DNA from 3 places in the Exiguobacterium sp. s40 genome. Region 2 is predicted to be linked to each of the others. Evidence: riboswitches for the same ligand, from Rfam matches in the RefSeq annotation. Region 2 holds a riboswitch; each other region holds the start of a gene.
The links. A riboswitch is a leader RNA that binds a small molecule or an ion and turns the genes downstream of it on or off. The one in region 2 is predicted to bind thiamine pyrophosphate.

Region 1 (4,881 bases), on a different contig from region 2:
CTGAACGGGCGAGTGACAACATCGCGGCTGGCGACGTCATCTCGCAGACACCGCAAGCCGGACGGAAGCCGAAACGTGGGACGACCGTGACGATTGTCGTCTCGGCCGGAAAAGAGACGGTCGAGATGCCGGATGTTGAAGGACTGTCCCAGTCGTCGGCCGAGCGGACGCTCAAAGATCTTGAGTTCACGGATATCGAGATTCAGTCGGAGGCATCCGAGACGGTCGATAGCGGGGATGTCATCTCCCAATCGATCGCCCCAGGCAACGAGGTCGTCCCATCTGAAGAGACGGTGACGCTCGTCGTCTCGACCGGCAGCAATAAAATCGAACTCGCCAACTTGGCGGGCTATACGTTCGAGGAAGCGACGACGTATGCCGAACAGAATAGCTTGAAAATCGTCAAACGTGATGAGTATTCAACGAGCGTTCCTGCGAATCAAATCATCCGTCAACTCCCGACGGCCGGTACGGCAGTCGACCCGGGGACGGAACTGACCGTCATCGTGTCACAAGGGGTCGAACCGACGGACGTCTCGATTGAACGGGAAGTCAACGTCGAAATCGAGCCGCCCGCTGAAGGCGAAGAAGCCGAGGCACTCGAAGTCGTCATTCGGACGGTCGACGCCCGTGGCGAAGTCGAGGTGTTGCGTGATAAGATAACGGAGACGACGACTTACTCGTATACGCTCGTCATCGCACCGGACGAAGTCGGAACCGCGACGATTGAAGTCGACGGCGAAGTCGTTCGCACGGATACGGTGACTTACGCACAAGCAAAAGATTCACAATGAAGAGGTGGCGTGCGCGTCGCCTCTTTTTCTAAGGAGGGAATGGAATGAAAGGTACGATTATTCGATTACAAGGCGGATTTTATGACGTCATGACGGAAGAAAAACAAGAGATCCGTTGTCGCGCCCGCGGCAATTTCCGCAACCGGAACATCTCGCCGGTCGTCGGTGACGATGTCGACATCCAAGACCAAGGGGATGGTACCGGTTATATATTGGCTGTTGACGAGCGGTCGAACCATCTCGTCCGCCCGCCGATTGCCAACATCGATCAAGCGTTCTTGTTATTCTCGGTAAAAGAGCCGGCGTTCTCGTTCCATCTGCTCGACCGTTTCCTCGTCTTGATCGAGTCGAAGCAAGTCCATCCGATTATCGTTTTGACGAAAATGGATTTGTTGACGGAGTCGGAACGGGAGAAGATTCATGAAGCAGCGGCTTTATATCGTTCCATCGGCTATGAGGTCATCGAGACGTCGACCGAGGACGGGTCGGGGATCGAAAAAATCCGCGGGTCGTTTAAGGAGAAGACGAGTGTGTTCGCCGGACAGACCGGGGTCGGTAAGAGTTCGCTCTTGAACGCAGTCGCACCTGAGCTTGAACTTGCGACCGGGAAGATCTCGAAATCACTTGGGCGCGGTAAGCACACGACGCGTCACGTCACGCTGATCACGCTCGCTGACGGGCTCGTGGCCGATACGCCTGGTTTCTCGAGCCTTGAGTTCCCAGAAGAACTCGAAGTCGAAGAGATGCGCTGGTGTTTCCCTGAGTTCGTCGAGCGGCATGATGACTGTAAATTCCGCGGTTGTGCCCATTTGAACGAACCAGGTTGTGCCGTCAAAGCGGCCGTCGAGGCGGGAGAAATCGCTTCCACCCGCTATGAGAATTATGTTACGTTTATGGCAGAGTTAAACGATAGACAACGGAGGTACTGACATGATTAAAATTGCACCATCGATTTTAGCGGCGGACTTCGCCAATTTAGAGGCAGAAGTGAAGGCGGTCCAAGAGGCCGGAGCGGATTACATCCATTTTGACGTCATGGACGGTCAATTCGTCCCGAACATCTCGATCGGTCTCCCGGTGTTAGCGAGCTTACGGAAGAAGTCGGACATGGTGTTAGACGTCCATTTGATGATCGACCAGCCCGAACGGTTCGTCGAAGATTTCATCAAGGCCGGGGCGGATATCGTCACGGTTCACGTTGAAGCGACGAATCATTTGCATCGCGTGTTGCAACAAATCAAAGCGGCCGGCGCCAAGTGTGGTGTCGTCTTGAATCCGCATACGCCGCTGTCGTCGATTGAACACGTGCTCGGTGACGTCGACATGGTGCTCCTCATGACGGTGAACCCTGGCTTTGGGGGCCAGGCATTCATCGAATCGGTCGTCCCGAAAATCGCGGCGCTGAGCGAGATGCGCCAAGTGCGTCGTCTCGACTTTGAAATCGAGATTGACGGCGGTGTCAACGCTGAGACGGCGAAATTATGCATCGACGCTGGCGCTGATGTGCTCGTGGCTGGTTCAGCCATCTATAACGAGCCGAGCTATAAAGACGCAATCGATAGCATTCGTCACGCTTCTCGTGTATAATTGTCGATAGAACAACAAATATTGTCGCAAGGGGTGTCACATTCTGTGGCTGAGAGGCATTTGCTAACCCTTTGAACCTGTTCCGTTCACACGGACGTAGGGATGTGGCGAAAATGCACGTTGCTACTCGATAGCAGCATGGCGTTTACGTCATGCTGCTTTTTGTCGTTCGCTCATACAATAAGGAGGGAATAAGATGAAACAACGTTTAAAACTACAGGCGCTCATTGAAATCTCATTGTTCGCCGCACTCGGCTTGATCTTTGATTTGCTCATCCCGTTCCGGATGCCGCAGGGCGGATCGATCAGCCTGGCGATGTTGCCGATCTTTGTGATGGCGTACCGCCATGGATTAAAAGGCGGACTGGCGACAGGAGCGCTCGTCGGAACGTTGCAACTGCTGTTCGGGGCTTACATTTTCACACCGGTCCAGTTCCTGCTCGACTACACGTTCGCTTACGGTGTCGTCGGGATGGCCGGACTGTTCGCTGGTCAAGTGAAACGGGCCGCCAAGGACGAGGCGAAAAAGACGCTCGTCGTCTACTTGGTGATCGGGGCGCTCCTCGGTTCTTTGCTTCGCTACGGCGCCCACGTCTTATCAGGGATTGTCTTCTTCGCCGAGTACGCGGAAGGGCCGGTCGTCGCCTATTCGTTCGCTTATAACATGACGTATATGTTGCCGTCCTTCCTCGTGTCGGCCGTCGTCCTCGTTCTCTTGTTCGTCTCGGCACCACGTTTCGCCACGCTCGCGACCCGGGGCCTCCGCTAATGCGGGTGTTGATTGTGGCGGCCAGCCCGGAACCAATCTCGGGACTCCCGCGTGACGTCGATTATATCATCGGCGTCGACGGGGGGTACGAGACACTGTTGAACCACGGGCTGAACCCGGATCTCGTCGTCGGCGATTTCGACTCCTTCACGGGCGAAGTGCCGATTGACGCCGTCCGTTATCCATCTGAAAAAGACGTGACCGACCTCGAGATCGCGCTCGAGGCGGCCCGTGGACACGGGGCGACGGAGATGCTCGTATACGGCGCTCTCGGTGGACGCCTCGATATGACGCTCGGCAATATCGGGCTGCTCGAGGCATATCCAGAGATGCGTTTGTTCACGGCGGGGCAAACCGTTCGTCTTGTTGGAGCTGGGCGTCACGAGCTCCCACGTCAAGCCGATCATTATTTGTCGCTCATCCCGTGGAAGCGGGCGAACGTGTCAATCCGCGGCGTCAAATATCCGCTCGACCGTCACGATGTCGTCAGCCATGAGGCGCTCACGATTTCGAACGAGTGGGCCTGCGAATCAGCGGATTTGATCGTGCACGAAGGTATGGTCCTCGTGCTGTATGTCAAAAAATGAACACAAAAAAATCCCATCGGCGAATGCCGCTGGGATTTATTTCGTTCGTGTATAAAAATTATACGCGTTCAACGAGACCTGATTTAAGAGCGCGAGCTGAAACCCAAACTCGTTTAGGTTTACCGTCAACGAGAATACGAACTTTTTGTACGTTTACACCCCAAGTGCGTTTTGTCTTGTTGAGTGCGTGCGAACGGTTGTTACCTGATTTAGGTGATTTACCTGTTACGTAGCATTTACGTGCCATGCGTTTCCCCTCCTTTTTTATGTGGGTTCGTCCTAATAGACACTCGTTTATATTAGCACGGGTTTTTTCACGATGCAACTAGAAAATCATAGGATGACAAGAAAAAAACTTGACATTACTGGAAAGGATTTTAATAATGAATGAGGGTTACGGCTACAATTGACCGAGTTTATGGAGCAGGTTCTTTTAATAACTAGGTACTTATTGTAGAATGTAGTGAAGGAATCATTCCGAATGAAGGAGGCTACTCCATATGGCAATTGAAATGAAGACAACATATGGCAATATTGACATCACGAACGACGTGGTCGCAACACTCGCAGGCGGTGCGGCGATGGAATGTTTCGGCGTTGTGGGAATGGCGTCTCAAGCTCAATTGAAAGACGGGATTGCAGAACTATTGAAGCGTGAAAACTACGCCCGAGGCGTGGTCGTACGTCAAGATGGAGAAGACGTACATATCGACATGCACATCATTGTGAGTTACGGGACGAAAGTGTCGGAAGTCGCATATAACGTGCAAAGCCGTGTGAAATACACGCTCGGTGAAACTTTAGGATTAAACGTTTCGTCGGTAAACATATTCGTACAAGGCGTTCGTCTGACGAATGACTGACGAGAACGAAGGAGGATTTGGTGTGGGTTTAAAACGTTTAGATGGATTGGTGTTCGCGAACATGGTCGCGAACGGTGCAGCCAACTTGAGCCAGAATGCGGATTATGTAGATTCGCTTAACGTCTTCCCGGTGCCGGACGGCGACACGGGAACGAACATGAATTTGACGATGACATCGGGTGCGAAGGAAGTGGCCGCACTCAACACGACAAATATCGCTGACGTCTCATCGAAGTTTGCACGTGGTCTCTTGATGGGGGCACGCGGGAACTCCGGTGTTA
Region 2 (4,881 bases):
TCCGGGGCTTTTAATTTACTCAAATGACCATCAACGACGAAGTAGATGTTCCCGCCGTGCTTTGGTAGGAACGTTACACCGAGGTCCTCGAGGCGCCGCACTTCTGTTTCGAGGTCATCGACATAAAGCGCGAAGTGGACCGGGCCGGCCACGTGCTTCGAATAAGGCGACAACGTCTCGTCGACTTTTGCCGTTTGAAGCTCGATATAAAAGTCACCGAGTTTGAGCCAGCTGTTGAACGCTCGGGTGTGGAAGTCGGGTGACTCTTGGACGAGCTCGAAGCCGAGCGCCTCATAGAATCGTTTGGACGCCTCGTAATCGGGCGTTTGGATGCAGAGATGGTGGATTTGTTTCATGATGTCACTCCTTTCTTTTAGTTTATCCAATCAACGTTCTGAACGGAACATTTCTTCACGTGAGACGTATAGGACACCGAGGAGGGAATGATGATGAAAATCCAATACGAATTGACAGAAGACGACTATATCCGGTTCAACTTGAGCCATATTAAACGTTCGAAGACAGGAAAGCGGATGATTCTCCTGCAGCGAATCATCGGACCACTTATCTTTTTAGGCGCTGCTTTCGTGCTGGCGACGTGGCTCCAAGAGACGGACTGGTGGCTATATGGCATATACGGGGTCGCGAGTATTCTTTGGTTCCTGTATTATCCGAAATACTTTGAACGGCATGTCCGGAAGCAGACGCGGCGTCTCATCGACGAACGCAGCAACGAAGGCATGATTGGTCCCCACACGATGGATTTGGAGGAGACTGGTCTGCGCGATTTAAACGAATTCGGCGAGGCGCGTGTGTCATGGGCAGGAATCAAGGAAGTCGTCGAGGAGGACGATTATGTGTATCTATACAACTCCTCGGTCAGCGCCTATATCTTGCCGAAGCGCGGACTAGACATGGAAGAGGTGCGCCGATGGCTGCCGATACGCTGACGATTCAACTCGTCGAGGAAACGAACCGGGATGCCTTAGTCGCCTTGACCGTCGCTTCTGACCAAGCCCGTTTTATCGAAACGAACGCCGAATCGCTCCGCGAGATGGAAACCGATGTCAAATATGCGTGGCAGTGCTATGCACTTTGTCGCGATGATCATCCCGTCGGCTTCATGATGATTGGGGCCGAGAACAAGGTGGAGCGTTACATCTGGCTCGATCGATTTATGATCGATGTGACAGAGCAAGGGAAAGGAATCGGGTCACGCTTTTTACAGTTGGCACTCGTGTGGATTCAAGAGCGATTCGATGTGGATGACCTCATCCTCAGTCTCCATCCGACGAACGAACCGGCGAAACGATTTTATGCGAAGGGTGGATTTGTCGACAGCGGCTTGATTGATGAGGCAAACGGGGAAGAGATTTGGGTGTATCACGTCAAACAGGGACAGCCGTCATAAGTCGGCCGTCCCTGTTTTCGTCGTCGTTGAGCCTTGAACAGCACTGCCCGCTTTGAAAAAGAGGAAGATGGCAGCCACTCCGAAAATCGAGATGAACACGTTTTGAAGCAACACATCGACGAACATCGGCTCGCTGGAAAACGTGCCTGTCGCAATCTGAGCATTCCAGCGGGTGAACGTGGCGATGCGTTCGAGCGTGTACAAGAGACCGGACATGAACAGGCAAGCGGTGGCCGCCAATAATAGCGTCAATCGATTCAAGAAATGACCTCCCAGTATGTGTTATCCTGATTTTACCATTTTTTTCAGCGGGGGGAACTCCTATTTATCGTTTCACCGTGAGCGGTCGTAATTGCTTGACCCGAGCCAAGACGATCCAGCCGAGCACGGCGCCAGTCACACTCGACGCAAGGAAGGCCGGGAAGAAGAACAGTGCCCCGAACTCGCTCCCCATCAACACCTTGGCGTACGGGACGGCGACGAGCGAGGCGATGAGCCCTGTCCCGATGACTTCACCGAATGCGGCGAAGGCGAGGCGGTTCGTCTTCATATAGAAGACCCCGGCCAAAAGCGCCCCAATCATACCTCCGGGAAAGGCCAAGAGCGACCCGGTACCGGTCATGACACGGACGATTCCGGTCACGAACGCAACGAGAACGGCCCCGATCGGCCCGACGGTGACGGCGGCGATGACGTTCACCATATGTTGAATCGGATAGGCACGGGCGACACCGGTCGGAATCGAGATGAACAGGGAACCGATGACGGCGATGGCGATGAGCATCGCCATCCAAGTGAGTTGTTGAATACGCATAGATAGTCTCCTTTCAAAATGAAAACGCCACTTCTCCAAGTGGAAAAGTGGCGTGGAAAGACAGACGAATCCCACACCACTTCCCTACGCTGGTATGAGCCAGATCAGGTTCGAAGGGTCCGGCGCATGCCGTCTCAGCCCGAAGGCTCCCCTAGTGGTCGTTTATTAACATGAGTATAGCATACCGTCACTTGACGCGGTCGAGCTTTCGTGGTCGGAACGCGACATAGATGATGCCGACGAACAGGCCGTACAACAAAAGGGAGAAGACGAGATTGATCAGCCACGGGAGTGTCCCCATGAACACGGCGACGGACGCGTTTTGAAACCAGACGAGCGAGAGCGACAGCCCGACAAAGCTGAGAACGAGCGTTGTCCAAAAGCCGACAGCTCGGCGCTTGAACAGACGCCAAACGAGCAGCCCGATGATGAGACTGACGACGGCCGTCGCCCCTAAGTACATATACAAGATGGCATCGACCGGGTATGAGTAATATACAACGTCCATATCGTTTCCTCCTAGGAGATGATGAAAGAAAGGGTGAAAAGGATGAGACAGGCAATCCCATGGCGTGAACGATCGTTTCGTGAACGGTTCGAACGATGGATTGAGACAAACGTGCCGAATGCGAGGTGGCACGTGATCAAAGATACCGATTTGACGTACTTGCTTGTTGGCGCGCTCAATGAGGAACGTTACTACGCCAAAGCGGTGACCGATATCAGCCGCGGCGAAGCCAATCTGTTGGCGTTTCTGGCCGAGCGGCATCCTGATTTCGTCCCTGACGTCATCGCCATCGATTCAGCCCGGAACTGGTTGCTCATGCGAGATATCGGCGGAGAGGCGTTACGTGAACGACCGGACGTGAGTCGATACGAAGCGGCGTTGCGTCAATACGCACAGCTGCAGCGACAGGAGATCGACCAGATCGAGACCTGCTTGTCTTACGGCATCCCGGACCGCCGACCGGCCAAGTTGAAGGGCGAAATTCGCACGTATTTACCTGAGCTCTGCGCCGGGCTCGAGCAATACAAAGCCGAGGCCATGCTCGCGCTTCAAGATGAATTGATCGCGATGTGCGATGAGCTGGCGATTGGGATGCCGATGAGTCTCGAGCACGGTGATTTGCACGGCGGCAACATCTTCTGGCGGGAACGGACGAATGATTTGTGTATCCTCGACTGGGGCGACGCGACCGTCACGCATCCGTTTTTCAGCGTGCGCGTGTTTTGGAACGCGCTGTACGACTTATTGCCGGAAGAAGACGAGGTCGCCTGGTATGAACAGATTCAAACGATGCGTACGGTTTACTTGGAAGCGTGGAGCGGCGTCGCACCCGAAGACGTGCTTTGGCGTCACTTGTTGATCGCCGAAGAGCTCGGTTGCGTCTATCGTGCCTTGTCGTGGCATGTATATGTGACGAGGTACCGGTACGATGTAGCTGAGTCGAGCGATAAGCCGGCGCAATGGCTCAATTTGCTACTCGAGTACCGGGACTTGAAACGGCGCTTCCCCTAAGTCATTCATGTTTCTCGAGTAGGTTTTCATAATCCGTCTCGCTCCAAAACAGCGGAGCAATCGACTCCGGTCCTTTGAAGATCTCACCGTCCCGGTCATAGACGATGGCGTAGCCACCCTCGACCTCAAAGACGATCAAATCGGCTTTCACTTCCTTGACCCCGTTCCCCGCGATGATGACGTTCTCGAGCGGGTCACGCGCGACTTGCACGCCCCATTCGTCGAGCTCGACGATGAGCGCGGATGTGTAGGCGTGGCGATTATAGAGCGCCTGAAACTCGTCTTCGGTCAAAACGACGTCCGTCGGCGGGGCACTCGTCCCATATTTTCGTTTCTCGATTTCTTCGACGAATTGAAGGAACGATGCTTCTTGCCAAAACAGCGGCGCGACCGACTCGGGACCGTTGGCGATGTCTCCGTTCGCGCTCTCATAGACGGTGGCGTACGTGCCGTCGTCAAGTTTGAACGGATGAATGTCGGCGTATGTATGCTGGATGCCGTCGCCGGCGATGACGACGTGCTCGAACGTCTCGCGGAACGGGGTGAGTCCATCGTTCTCGAGTGCCGTCAAGAGCGGCGCTACTTTTTCGTATTGGTCGAAGATGTCTTTAAAATCTTCTCGCGTCCAAGCGGTGATGTCTTCGGACGACGGCTCATTTGTATCGGCTGGGACGATGGGTTGCTCAACGGAATCGGTGCACCCGGTCAATAAAAACACACTGAATCCGAGTAGGCCTAGGCGTTTCATCAATCAAACCTCCTAAGAAAGTTACATTTTTTTCCTGTTATCAATGAGCGTAGCATGTTTGCCAGTCATTGAGAACCCGGGTACTTTCTCGCTCAGGGTTGCCGCTTCAAGTAACGGTCGAGTGCCTCGTGAAATCGTTGTTGTTGCTCGAACTGGATGTCATGATCGGATGCGGGACCATAGCGAATCAGATGATAGAGCGAGGCATCGATATCTGTCAGCTCGATGCGCTCGAACCAGTCGACGACCGTCTCATTCGTCCGAAGTTTTAACTCAGGGGCGAGCGACGCGTTGAACGTGATCAGCCAATCCCTCAGTTCGATATTCGTGAGCATCGGGAACGTCCGTGCCTTAATCGATGTGTCCGCGTTGAGAGACAGTGGCGCAAA
Region 3 (4,881 bases), on a different contig from region 2:
GCCGTCGAGCCAACGAACGAAATGATGGGCGGTCTCAGGATCGAGGTGAGCGAGCGGCTCATCGAGGAGGAGCCACTCGGGACGGCCAATCAAGGCACAAGCGACGGCAATTTGTTGCTTCTCACCCCCCGATAGGTCATGAATGGTACGGTAACGATAATCGGTCAAATGCAACGCCTCTAACATTGTGGTGACACGGGCCATCATCTCGTCTCTCGCGACGGCAAAGTTTTCGAGCGTGAAAATCAATTCTTCTTCGACCGTCTGCATGACGAACTGACTGTCCGGGTCCTGAAAGACCGTTCCGACGCGCCGGTTCACTTCGCCAGCTTCATACGTATCATAAGAGCGATCGAACAAGTGCAATCTGCCCGTCACGATGCCATCACAATTGTCCGGATAGAGACGATTCATCAAAGCGAGCAATGTTGATTTTCCCGACCCACTTGCCCCTGTAATGACCGTTCTCCCTTTTGTTAGACGTAGTGTGATATCCGTCAAGACATCGCATTTCTTGTTCGGATAACGAAATGTCAGATGTTCTGCCTCAACCATGCATACGGTCCTGTCGCGCGAGAGCATACCCATCAAGCGCGCCCGTCCGAAGCAACAAGTCGCTCAAAATCTTACCGCCCAGACCAGCAATCAACATCCCGCTCGTTGCGCGTAGTGCGAACATCGTAGCTACATATGTCGGACTGAGGGCATTGAGCCCTCCCATGACGTACGTATATGCGAAACTTGTCACAGCAGCACTGAATCCGGCGAGCATGAGCACCCAAAGATCATAGCGTTTATAACCCGTCAAAGCGAACGCCGCTTCGGCGCCGATCCCTTGAACGATCCCGACTAAAATGATGCGCGGTCCGATGGCGTTGCCAATCATCATCTCAATCGTCGCCGCAAGCACTTCGGACAAGAATGCAGCCCCAGGCTTGCGAATGATATAAGCTGCGATAATCGAGACGATGAACCATATCCCAAAAATCCATTCGTAGGCGATTGGTCCAATCAGACCGGCCCACAAGTTCCCAGCATGGACGAACGCCAAATAGACCACCGCGAATACGACCGATAAAATCGACAACAAGACGATCTCTTTTAACTTCCACGATTTAAGCATCCATACGTCCCTCATGTGACGGACTGTTCACGCTGAACGTCACCGTCATGACGACGTGGCTTGTCTTCTGTCGGACGCGTTCAAACGTCGCCTCATAGAAAGCGAACACCGGCTCGATGTCCCCATGTATACCTGAGGCGTAATGCATCGAGTCATTGAAGACACTTCGCTCTTTCGCAAAAGCGATTTCTTCGTAGATGATGTCCATATAGTCGTCATCACCGAGCGGATAGAGCGCGAACTGTGAGGAGACATATTGCGGACTGACGGGACCATTAAGCGGTTCGCTCGACACAACGAGCACTTCATCTCCGGCCGTATCCCCTGGACACCCGACCGAGAACGTCCCGCTCATCGACACATGTTCCCCTGTCTTTGTCGCGTGTGACAGCACGGCCTTAGCCACATCGAATACATGCTCACTTCGTCCACGGATGACCGTCGACACGTCATCGGTATGTCGCCAGACGTTTTGTAAATCCGTCTCCTTCAACGCCCCTTTGATGATGCTCACGAAATCAGTCGTCATCGGGCTCAGTGTAACGCGGAACCCGACGATCGGGCTCGTTCCACATTGTTTGTTCATGTTCTATTCCCCCTTATTATGTGTACACAAAAAAGCCGCATCCATGAGAATGCGGCCACTCGTCCAATTTTAATCCATTAGAAAAAGTGCCACACTTCCTCACGCCGGTATTACCCGGATCGAGTCATAAGGGATTGGAGCCATGCTCACATCTCAGCCGAAGCACCCCTAGTGTAGTCCAATGTATGCGGTTGTTCATGCAAGAATCAGTATAGACGACCGCTTTCATTTTGTAAACGGTCTTATGAGAACGTGACGACCTCGTTCCCCGGAAGTGTGTCCCGGAGCGTCGACCAATCCAGCGCCATCTCCTCATCTGTCAGCAGACAGTGATCGAGCTCTTGTTCGATGATGGCTCGATCCATCCGCTGCCCGATCAAGACGAGCTCCGTCTGTCGGTCCCCGTACGGTTCGACATAGTCGGCGGCGAGTTCCGGTTCGGCCGCGAACATGTGACGACGCTCATCTTCCGGAAGCGTCGCGAGCCAGCGCCCGGCATGTTCGAGCGTCGAGGCGTAGCCCGCTTGTGAAAACAGACAGGCGAGGTCGTTCCGGGAAGCAATCCATAAGAACCCTTTCGCGCGGACGATTTCTTCCGGAAACGCCTCGATCCAGGCATGGAGACGCTCCGGGTGGAACGGCCGACGCCGACGATAGACGAATGAACTGATGCCGTATTCTTCCGTCTCCGGCGTGTGCACATCTGTCTCAAGTTCTTGAATCCACCCGGCCGCATGCATCGCCTGTTCGAAATCGAACAAATTGACATCCAACAGCTCGGTCAATTCCACGTTCGCATGGACAGACGTCAACAGCTTCGCGGTCGGGTTGAGCGCCTTCAACAGTCTGGTCATCTCGCCGAGTTCGGTCTCGTTCACGCGATCCGCCTTGTTCAAGACGATGATATCGGCGAATTCGACTTGGTCGACGAGCAGGTCGACGACTTCGCGGACGTCTGTCGCCTCAATCGCCTGCTTGCGTTCATGGAGCGACTCGCCTGAGTTGAAATCTTTTAAGAACCGAAACGCATCGACGACGCTCACCATCGCATCGATATAGACTCGGCTCGTCAAATCGATGCCGAGGGCGTCATCGGCATATGTAAACGTTTGGGCGACCGGGATCGGCTCTGAGATACCGGACGACTCGATGATGATTCCGTCGAGGTCCCGGTCGTTCGCAAGCTCTGCTACCGCCTCGAGCAGGTCCTCACGGAGCGTGCAACAGATGCAGCCGTTCGATAGTTCGACCAACTTTTCGTCCGTCCTTGAAAAACCGCCCTGTTCAATCAATCGCTCATCGATATTCAACTCGCTCATGTCATTGACGATGACGGCGTATTTCTTGCCCGTCCGATTGTTCAATATGTGGTTTAATAGTGTCGTCTTACCGCTTCCTAAATAACCGGACAGCACGGTGATCGGGATTCGTCTCATTCTACCCACTCCTAAATCGTAATGATTACTTTTTAGATGATGACGGGTCGGTGACGTCTGTCAAGAAAAAAACACGCCCGTTTCCGGACGTGTTCTCCTGCCTATTCTTCTAACGCCTTGCGTTCGGCCTCTGAGCGTGGATAGGCGTTCGCCTGCCACTCGGCTCGATAAATCGAGTCGAGCTGGGTCAGACCGACCTCATCCGCGTCCTTATCGGCATCCACACTCGGCGTCTCATCCCACCGCGGATTCAAATACGTATGATCGTCTTCCCGGTTCGCTTCCAACAGCTTTTGAATCCCGACCCGGGCGACCGCCGCGAGCGCCAAACCGATTCCCGCACGAACGAGCAATCGTTTTACCATCTTCGTACCTCCTTATCGACCAAACCGATAGAGCGGCATCCCTTTCACATCTGTATCAATTTTAAAGACCGAACCTGCGTCCGGATGGGCCTCGAGCGCCGCGTCATCCATTCCTTCGCGCGCCGTCGTGATGGCAAGTTGTTTCAAGTCATCACCGACGAAACAGCATGACGTGACGTTCGGGGCCGGCACGAGCACCTCGAGCACTTTTTCACCCGTCTTCGGGTTCCAGCGCGAGACGCGTCCGCCCGCGAAGTGGGCAATCCATAAAAAGCCGTCTTCATCGGATGTCATACCGTCCGGGAATCCTTCCTCATCTTTGAAATCGATGACGACTTCCCCATCCCCGAGTGTTCCTGTTTTCAAGTCGAACGGGTATTTGCGGACCGTCTCGGTCGGTGTATCGATATGGTAGAACGTCGAGTGGTCCGGAGACCATGTCAGACCGTTCGACAGCGTCAATTCACTGAGCATGATCTCGGTCGTGCCGTCACGGTTCAAGCGATAGAGCGTCGCCTCGTTCTCCTCGTCGTTGAGATGAAGTGTCCCGGCAAAGATTCGTCCGTACGGGTCGGCCTTTCCGTCGTTGAAGCGAAGATCCCCTTCCGGGTCATCGAGTTCGACGAGTTTATCGAGTCGCTTCGATCCCTCGTCCCATTCATAGATGCCGTCTTTCAAGCCGACGACGACGCCGTCTGTCACTTTCGGGACCGCAAATCCGATCTGTTGTCCCATATCGAACGATGACAGCTCGTCTTCCTTTTCGTCGTACCACCAAAGTGTGTGTCCTTCGATGTCGACCCAATAGAACCGTTTCAGTTCAGCATCCCAACACGGGCCTTCCCCAAGTGTATTTCTGACTCGAATCCATAACGCAGCGTTTACTGTCTCCATTGAATTGCCTCCACTCTCTACATTGATTTCAACTGACTATTCCCTGAGCGGACGAGGTCTATTCAAGATTTTTCAAAATCGTTCCGCAGAGTTAGAGGCGATGTCCGTCTTTCCTTCACCGGAGCGGCTGTACGAAAAAAACTCCTTGAATCATTCGATTCAAGGAGTCCACTTATTTCGCACCTTCGACGTTCATATGTTTACTGCGCAACTGGCCGCATGCCGCATCGATGTCAGTCCCGTGCTCGAGGCGGACACCGGTGTTGATGCCACGCTTTTTCAAGATGTCATAAAACGCCATGATGTCCTCCGAGGTACTGCGCTCGTATTGGATATGCTCGTTGACCGGATTATACGGGATCAAGTTGACGTACGACTTGTCCTTGATATCGTCGATGAGGTCCGCCAATTCCTCGGCGTGCTCCGGCAAATCGTTCACTTTCGACAGGAGAATATATTCGAACGTGATTCGTTTGT

Region 1: linked by a shared signal. The riboswitch ahead of thiT (energy-coupled thiamine transporter ThiT) and the one ahead of thiW (energy coupling factor transporter S component ThiW) in region 2 are both predicted to bind thiamine pyrophosphate.
Region 3: linked by a shared signal. The riboswitch ahead of KNP02_RS06485 (YkoF family thiamine/hydroxymethylpyrimidine-binding protein) and the one ahead of thiW (energy coupling factor transporter S component ThiW) in region 2 are both predicted to bind thiamine pyrophosphate.

What each region holds. Positions count from the first base shown of each region.
Region 1 is NZ_JACSLC010000004.1:96,588-101,468, forward strand. It holds gene pknB (Stk1 family PASTA domain-containing Ser/Thr kinase) at 1-794, shown strand, start outside; gene rsgA (ribosome small subunit-dependent GTPase A) at 839-1,723, shown strand; gene rpe (ribulose-phosphate 3-epimerase) at 1,725-2,381, shown strand; TPP riboswitch at 2,401-2,501, shown strand; gene thiT (energy-coupled thiamine transporter ThiT) at 2,578-3,150, shown strand; gene KNP02_RS05100 (thiamine diphosphokinase) at 3,150-3,737, shown strand; gene rpmB (50S ribosomal protein L28) at 3,796-3,984, opposite strand; gene KNP02_RS05110 (Asp23/Gls24 family envelope stress response protein) at 4,238-4,600, shown strand; gene KNP02_RS05115 (DAK2 domain-containing protein) at 4,623-4,881, shown strand, end outside.
Region 2 is NZ_JACSLC010000011.1:56,327-61,207, reverse strand. It holds gene KNP02_RS10635 (VOC family protein) at 1-356, opposite strand, end outside; gene KNP02_RS10630 (YcxB family protein) at 450-950, shown strand; gene KNP02_RS10625 (GNAT family N-acetyltransferase) at 932-1,411, shown strand; gene KNP02_RS10620 (hypothetical protein) at 1,406-1,672, opposite strand; gene thiW (energy coupling factor transporter S component ThiW) at 1,737-2,225, opposite strand; TPP riboswitch at 2,290-2,388, opposite strand; gene KNP02_RS10610 (hypothetical protein) at 2,413-2,733, opposite strand; gene KNP02_RS10605 (aminoglycoside phosphotransferase family protein) at 2,776-3,744, shown strand; gene KNP02_RS10600 (hypothetical protein) at 3,746-4,492, opposite strand; gene KNP02_RS10595 (hypothetical protein) at 4,585-4,881, opposite strand, start outside.
Region 3 is NZ_JACSLC010000005.1:117,466-122,346, reverse strand. It holds gene KNP02_RS06495 (ABC transporter ATP-binding protein) at 1-555, opposite strand, end outside; gene KNP02_RS06490 (ECF transporter S component) at 548-1,123, opposite strand; gene KNP02_RS06485 (YkoF family thiamine/hydroxymethylpyrimidine-binding protein) at 1,116-1,709, opposite strand; TPP riboswitch at 1,789-1,889, opposite strand; gene KNP02_RS06480 (GTP-binding protein) at 1,952-3,145, opposite strand; gene KNP02_RS06475 (hypothetical protein) at 3,247-3,510, opposite strand; gene KNP02_RS06470 (SMP-30/gluconolactonase/LRE family protein) at 3,523-4,404, opposite strand; gene rlmN (dual-specificity RNA methyltransferase RlmN) at 4,577-4,881, opposite strand, start outside.